Regions from separate parts of the Sphingobium sp. L-44 genome, predicted to be linked through region 1. Evidence: riboswitches for the same ligand, from Rfam matches in the RefSeq annotation. Region 1 holds a riboswitch; the other holds the start of a gene.
What was found. Region 1 has a riboswitch for cobalamin ahead of cobW (cobalamin biosynthesis protein CobW). Riboswitches for the same ligand answer to the same signal wherever they lie in the genome.
Positions count from the first base shown of each region.

Region 2: linked by a shared signal. The riboswitch ahead of AC13EK_RS08255 (TonB-dependent receptor plug domain-containing protein) and the one ahead of cobW (cobalamin biosynthesis protein CobW) in region 1 are both predicted to bind cobalamin.

Region 1 covers NZ_JBSXOQ010000096.1:61,002-65,048, reverse strand. The annotation lists gene maiA (maleylacetoacetate isomerase) at 1-408, shown strand, start outside; gene AC13EK_RS14205 (Rieske (2Fe-2S) protein) at 405-782, shown strand; cobalamin riboswitch at 813-1,052, shown strand; gene cobW (cobalamin biosynthesis protein CobW) at 1,230-2,282, shown strand; gene cobN (cobaltochelatase subunit CobN) at 2,282-4,047, shown strand, end outside.
Region 2 covers NZ_JBSXOQ010000078.1:2,864-6,910, forward strand. The annotation lists gene AC13EK_RS08245 (copper resistance system multicopper oxidase) at 1-852, shown strand, start outside; gene AC13EK_RS08250 (copper resistance protein B) at 849-1,694, shown strand; cobalamin riboswitch at 1,757-2,014, shown strand; gene AC13EK_RS08255 (TonB-dependent receptor plug domain-containing protein) at 2,205-4,047, shown strand, end outside.

The sequences.
Region 1 (4,047 bases):
CCGCAGCCGTCCTTGCTGCCCGCCGACCCCGGCGAGGCGGCGATCGTCCGCGCCATGGCCGCCATCATCGCCTGCGACATTCATCCGCTCGGCAATCTGCGCGTGTTGCAGGCGCTGCGGCAGGACTTCGATGCCAGCGAGGATCAGGTCCGCGCCTGGATCGCCCGCTGGATCGGCGAGGGATTTGCTGCGCTCGAAACGCTGGTTGCGCGTCATGGCGGCACCCATGCCTTCGGCGACGGCCCCAGCTTCGCCGACTGCCATATCGTGCCCCAACTCTACAATGCCCGGCGCTTCGGCGTCGACCTGACGCCCTTTCCGCGGCTGTGCGCCGTGGACGCGGCGGCATGCGCGCTCCCCGCCTTTGCCGCCGCGCACCCCGATCGCCAGCCCGACGCCGACGCATGAGCGACACCGACACGCGCCTGTTCGCGACGCCGGCGGGTGTGCGCCTTTGCCCGATCGACCAGATCGCCGACTGCAAGGCGCGCAATTTCGTGCTGCAGATGCGCGCCGGCCGCTTCCATGGCTTTGCCGTGCGCACCGGCGATCATGTCGCCGGCTATGTCGACCAATGCCCCCATGCCGGCCTGCCGCTGGCGCAGCAGCTGGACGATTATCTGACCCCGGATGGCAGCCATATCCGCTGTAGCTGGCACGGCGCCATTTTCCGCCGCGACGATGGTGTCTGCGTCGGCGGGCCGTGCGTCGGTCAGCGCCTTACGCCCTGGCCACTCGCCATCGCCGATGGCTGGATTGTCACCGCTGCCCAAAGCGACTAGGAACCGGCCCAGGGACGGCGCTTCGCATCGTCCCGACATGATCGCGCCGGTGCCCCCACGGGGGCTTAAAATGGGAAGGCGGTGCGGATGCCATGGCATCCAAGTCCGCAGCTGTCCCTGCAACTGTGAGCGGCGAGCGTGATGAACAGCGCCCTCCCCAGCCGGGAGGGCAGCCACTGGGCCGGACGCTAAATCCTGCGAGGCCTGGGAAGGCCGTTCCTCCCGCTATGACCCGCAAGCCAGGAGACCTGCCGGCGTTTAGGTCGCTCTTGCTTTGGTCCAGGGGATGGCCGGGGCACGGTGTTCCGTCTGAGCGACAGGTTGGCGGCTGGAGCCGCGCGGTCACGCATCTGCGGGCGAACAAGCGCCCGTCCGCGATGCTGGCCGGCCGTGCGCGCGCGCCCGGTTCGCTCCCGCCCCGGTTGCTCCGGCGCGCGAGTATTTGTCATGGCCAACACTGCATCTGCCAAGATTCCGACCACCGTCATCACCGGCTTCCTGGGCGCGGGCAAGACCACGCTGATCCGCCATCTGCTGGAAAATGCGAAGGGGCGCCGGCTCGCCCTCATCATCAACGAATTTGGCGATGTCGGCGTCGACGGCGAACTGGTGAAGGGCTGCAACGACGCCGCCTGCCCCGAAGAGGATATTGTCGAGCTGGCCAATGGCTGCATCTGCTGCACCGTGGCCGACGATTTCCTGCCGACCATGACCGCGCTGCTCGACCGGCCGAGCCCGCCCGACCATATCATCATCGAAACCTCGGGCCTGGCCCTGCCCAAGCCGCTGGTCAAGGCGTTCCAGTGGCCCGACATCCGCACCCGCGCCACGGTGGACGGCGTCGTCGCGCTGATCGACGCCGATGCGGTCGCCGCCGGCCGTTTTGCCACGGACGAGGCCGCCCTGGCCGCGGCGCGCGCCGCCGACCCCAATCTGGACCATGACAGCCCGCTGGAGGAATTGTTCGAGGATCAGCTCGCCTGCGCCGACATGGTGGTGCTGAACAAGAGCGACCTGGTCGATGCCGACACGCTGGCCGCGGTCGAGGCGCAGGTCGATGCCGAAACGCGGCCCGGCGTGAAGATCGTCCGCGCTGCCCATGGTGCGGTCGATATCGGCGCGCTGCTGGGCATCGTCGCGGCGGCGGAGGATGATCTCGACGCCCGGCCCTCGCACCATGAGGCGGAGGGTGAGGATCATGACCATGATGATTTCGACAGCTTCGTCGTCGGCGGCGATGCCGTTGCCGATCCCGATACGCTGGTGGAGGCGCTGTCCGCGCTGATCGCCACCCATGACGTGCTGCGCATCAAGGGCATGGTCGCGGTCGCGGGCAAGCCGATGCGCCTCGTCGTGCAGGCGGTTGGCCCGCGCATCCAGCATTTCTTCGACCATCCCTGGCAGCCGCAGGAAGCGCGCCGCACCCAGCTGGTGGTGATCGGCCAGAAGGGGCTGGACCGCGCCGCGATCGAGGCCGACATCCAGGCCGTGCTCGGCTGATGCATCTTCTGTCCGCCACGCCGGGAACGATCAGCGACGGCGAGGAGGCGATCGACCTCGATCAGCCGCCCGGCGACATCGTCATCCTGACCGTGGCGGACAGCGACCTGGCCTGTTTCGCCGCTGCCGCCGCGCGCCTGCCCGATGACGCGCCGAGCGTGCGGCTGGCCAATCTGCTGCAGCTCAAACATCCCTATTCGGTCGACCTCTATGTCGAGAAGGTGATCGCCAAGGCGCGCTTCGTCTGCGTCATCCTGCTCGGTGGCAAGAGCTACTGGCCCTATGGCGTGGACGAGATTGCGCAGGTCGCGCGCGAGCGGGGCATCGCCTTCGCCGCGATCGCCGACGGGCGGGAGGGCGATCCGGCGCTGGATCGTGCTTCCACCGTGCCGGCGGCGATGCGCGAGCAGTTGCGGGACTATCTGCGCCAGGGCGGCACCGCCAATGCTTTGTCCTTCCTGCGCTGCGCCGCGCGGCTGATCGGCGCGGATGCGGGCGAGCCAGACCATCCGCTGCCGATCGCCGACGCGGGCCTCTATCTGCCCGGCCATGACCGACCCGGCGTGGCCGAATTGCGCGCGACCTGGGTCGAGGGGCGGCCGGTGGCGCTGCTGATCTTCTATCGCGCCTTGGTGGTGGCCGGCACGCTGAGCGCGGTCGATGCGATGGTCGCAGCGCTTGGCGCGCGCGGCTTCAATGTCGCCGCCGTCCATGTCCGCGCGCTGCGCGAACCCTTCGTGCGCGACTGGCTCGGCGGGCTGCTGGCCGACATCGCGCCCGACATCATCGTCAATGCGACGAGCTTCGCCGCCTCCTCTTCGTCCGAACCGCGCGTGCCGGGCATATTGGAGCAGGCCGATTGCCCGATCCTGCAGACCGCCTTTGCCGGGGTCGAGGAAGGCAGCTGGCGCGGGTCCGCCCGTGGCCTTGGTCCGCGCGACCTGGCGATGAATGTCGCCCTGCCCGAAGTGGACGGGCGCCTCTTCACCCGCGCCGTCGCCTTCAAGGCGGCCGAACGGTTCGACGCGCGAACCCAGTGCGGCATCATCGTGCCACGCGTGGCACCCGACCGGGTCGCCTTCGTCGCCGATCTGGCGCGCAACTGGGCGGCGCTGCGCCGCACCGCGCCGGCCGAGCGCCGGGTCGCGCTGGTGCTGGCCAATTATCCCAATCGCGATGGGCGGATCGGCAATGGCGTCGGCCTCGACACGCCGGCCAGCGCCGCCGCGATCCTGCGCAAATTGGGCGAGGCCGGCTATGCGATCGGCGACGCCCCGCGCGATGGCGCTGCACTGATGCGGCTGATGACCGGCGGCGTCACCAATGACCGGGCGTCGATCGACCGACCGGGCGAGGTCAGCCTGTCGCTCGATGCCTATCGCGCCGCCCTTGCCGCTCTGCCGGACAGCGCGCGGGACGCCATGGTCGATCGCTGGGGCGCGCCCGAGGCCGATCCCTTCGTGCGCGACGGCGCCTTTTGCCTCGCCGTCCATCGCTTCGGTCATGTCGCGATCGCGGTGCAGCCGGCGCGCGGCTATAATATCGATCCCAAGAGCAGCTATCATGACCCCGCGCTGCCGCCGCCCCACGCCTATCTCGCCTTCCATGTCTGGCTGGCGCAGGACTTCGGCGCGCAGGCGCTGGTCCATGTCGGCAAGCATGGCAATCTGGAATGGCTGCCGGGCAAGGCGGTGTCGCTCTCGGCCGATTGCTTCCCCGAAATCTGCGCCGGGCCGGTGCCGCAACTCTATCCCTTCATCGTCAA
Region 2 (4,047 bases), on a different contig from region 1:
GTCCAGCCGGTCGAGACCGACGAGTTACAGATCGGCATTGCCGAAACCTATGATGTGATCGTCCAGCCCGGCGAGGCGAAGCCCTATGCGCTGATTGCAGAGGCGATCGACCGGTCGGGCCTGGTCCGCGCCACGCTGGCGCCGCAGATCGGCATGGTCGCGCCGGTGCCCGATCGGCGCGCCCGGCCGCTGCTGGGCATGAAGGACATGGGCATGGACATGGGCGGCATGGACATGGGCCATGGCGGCGTGATCGACCTCAGCCAGCCGGCCAATGACGCCATGACGGGGCATAGCATGAAGATGCGCGACAAGTCGGTCGCGCCGGGCGTGAAAATGGGGCCGGGCGTCGCCACCCTGTCGCCGATGCCGGCCGATCGCACCGTTGACCGGCCGACGGGGCTGGAGGATGTCGACCATCGGGTGCTGACCTATGCCGATCTGCGGTCGCTGACGCCGAACACGGACCTGCGCACGCCGACCCGGTCGCTCGACATCCATCTGACCGCGAACATGGAACGCTATATGTGGTCGTTCGATGGGGTGAAGCTGTCGGAAGGGGCCGAGCCGATCGCCTTCCGTCATATGGAACGGGTGCGCGTGACCCTGATCAACGACACGATGATGCCGCATCCCATCCATCTGCATGGTCATTTCTTCGAACTGGTGACCGGCGCGGCTGCGCATAATCCGCGCAAGCATACGGTGAATGTGCTGCCGGGCGGCAAGGTCAGTTTCGACTTCACCGCCGATGCGCTGGGCGACTGGGCCTTCCACTGCCATATGCTGATGCACATGCATGCCGGGATGATGCGGGTCGTGACGGTGCGCCATGGGGAGGATGCAGCATGAAGCTGATCGCGCTCCTGCTGCTCGCCGCCGCTGCGCCGGTGCAGGCCCAGACCATGGACCATGGCGCGATGGGCCACAGTATGCCCACCACCGATGCTGCGATCCCACAGGGCACGGCCCCGCCGGTGCCGACCGATCATGCCGCCGACGCGCTCTATGACCGCGCTGCCATGGCCCGCGCCCGCGCGGCGATGATCGCGGAAGGGGGCGGCATGACCTATTCGCAATGGATGCTCGATCGGCTGGAATATCGCGCCGGCAAGGGCGCGGATGGCTATGCTTGGGAAGGCGAGGGCTGGATCGGCGGCGACATCAACCGCTTCGCGGTCAAGAGCGAAGGCGAGGGGACGTTCGGCGGATCGCTCGAACGGGCCGAGGTTCAGGCGCTCTACAGCCGGGCGATCGACCCCTGGTTCAACCTGCAGGCGGGCGTGCGGCAGGATTTCGGCGAAGGGCCGGAGCGCAGCTATGCGGTGATCGGCATCGATGGCCTGGCGCCCTATTGGTTCGAGGTCGGGGCCGAAGCCTTTCTGTCGACCAGGGGCGACGCCCATCTGCGGCTGGAGGCGAGCTATGACCAGCGCATCATCCAGCGGCTGATCCTGCAGCCCGCCGCCGAGTTCAATCTGGCGGCGCAACATGTGCCCGAACTGGGGATCGGCGCCGGCCCGTCCGATATCGAGCTGGGGCTGCGGCTGCGCTACGAGATCGCTCGCGAATTCGCGCCCTATGTCGGCGTCAATTGGGAGCGCAAGCTGGGCGACACGGCCGATTATGCCCGTGCCGCCGGCGATAAGCCATCCGCCACCAGCCTGGTCATCGGCCTGCGCGCCTGGTTTTGAGACCGGCTTGCAGCCCGCCTGATATTCGATTATCGATCCCGCCGATCCTGCGCCGCACGGCATGGGATCATGATCGCGCCGGTGTCCCGAAAGGGGCTTAATAGGGAATGCGGTGCGGATGGCCCTCTCATGCAGGGTGTCGTCCAAATCCGCAGCTGTCCCTGCAACTGTAAGCGGTGAGCGCGATGCATATGTGCGGACGGCAGAATGACCGATCCGCCAGCCACTGGGCCGGACGCTAAATCCTGCGAGGCCTGGGAAGGCCGTGCATCAAGCGATGACCCGTGAGCCAGGAGACCTGCCGGCGTCTGGTCGCTCTTGCCTTGGTCCAGGGGATGGCCGCGGCACGGTAACTTCCGTCTGAGCGACGAACGAGCGGCTGGGGCCGCTGCGACGACGCGCGTCGGTTGCCCTTGGGCGCCCGGCCGGCGCGTGTGTCGGACGTTCGCGCGCGTGCCGCTCGTGAAGGTTGCCCCCGCCCGTCGAACGCGGCGCCGGATGGGGGAATAAATGAAGTCCATTATCGTTTCGCGGGCCGCCCTGGCCCTTTCGCTTGCCTTTGCCTCGCCGGCTCTGGCCGATGAGGCGGAGGGCGACAGCATCGTCGTCACCGGCACCAGCCTGGAAGAGACGCTGCCGCAGCAACTGTCGCGCTATGGCCATGCCATCGAGATCGTCACCGACACGCAGATCCGCGATGCCGCCGCGATCGACACCGCCCGCGCTCTGGAAGCGGTGCCGGGCCTGTTCATCCGGTCGCAGTCCGGGCCGTTCAGCTATGTCGACATTGCGCTGCAGGGTTCGCGCACCAAGGATGTGCTGTGGACGATGGACGGCATCCGCCTCAACAACCGCCTCTATGGCGGCACCTCGCCCAACGACACTATGGCCGCCAGCATGATCGAGCGGATCGAGGTGCTGAAAGGCGGCGAAAGCCTGTTCTACGGCACCCAGGCGGCGGCCGGTGTCATCAATGTCGTCACCCGCGACTTCAGCGATGATCTGGGCGGCCAAGTCAATGCCAGCCTCGACAGCTTTGCCGGCACTAGCCTGGATGGCTATGTTCGCGGCGCGATCGGCCAGCATCGCTTCGTGGTCTGGGCCAATCGCAGCCAGTCGGACGGCTATCGCCCTTATGACGTGATGCAGCCCAGCGCCACCGATCGCGCGCGCGGCTATGACCTCTGGTCGGCGGGCATCAAATATCAATATGATATCGCGCCGGACCTGCGCCTCAACGCGCTCTACCAGCATACCAAGGCCGATCTCGACAATATCAGCGCGACCCGGACCAAACAGAGCCGCAACGACCGCAACGAGGAAGTGGCCAGCCTGCGGCTCGACTATACCGGCGAGGATGGCGTGCAATTCTTCCTCAAGGGCTATTTCCACGACTGGAAGACTGCCTATGTCCAGATCCGCAACCCCGTGCCCGCGGGCCCGCCGCAGGTCATCTACCCGGCCGGCACCTTCTGGGGCTATCAGGATTATGGCGGCAGCGCGGTGGTGCAGCTCAACATGCTGCGCGGCATCGACACGCTGATCGGCTATGATTTCCAGAGCTTCAACGGCCGCGACGACGTCCTGCTGATCGCGCCGACCGATGAACAGGTCCATGCCGGCATCTTCCAGTTGCGCACCAATGACGAATTGTCGAGCAAGGGGCGGATCGCGGCGGGCCTGCGCTACAACAAGGCGAAGGGATCGGAAAAGACGATCTGGAACGTCTCGGGTCGCTATGATGTCAGCGACGCGCTGTTCGTGGAGGCCAATGGCGGCACCTCCTTCGTGCTGCCCGACGCCTCGCAGCTTTATGGCAATGATCCCTGTTGCGAGGTCGGCAACCCGAACCTGAAGCCCGAGGAGAGCCTGAACCTCAACGCCGCGCTGGGCGGCGCGCTGGCCGGCGGAGCGATCCGCTGGAAAGCGACCTATTTCAACCGGCGCATCACCGATCTGATCGACACGACCTATGATGATCCGGCCTTTCCCGACGGCACCTATATCAACGTTCGCGACAAGGTGCGGGCCGAAGGCGCCGAGCTGGAGCTGAATGCGGACCTGACCGGTGGCTGGGGCCTGTCGGCCAGCTACACCTGGTCGCGCGTCCGCAATCAGGGCAGTTCGGTGCAGCGCGATCGCAATCCGGAACAATATGGCCGCGCCGCGATCGTCTATGCGCCGGAAGCCAGCCGCTTCGGCGCCAATCTGTCGGCCAATTGGGTGGGCGATGTCTGGTCGACCGCATCGGGCTTTGGCCGGATGAACTATGGCAATTATGCCGTGGTCGATGCGGGTGCGCATCTGTGGCTGGACCAGGCGCGGCGCAACCGGTTCGGCGTCAATGTCGAGA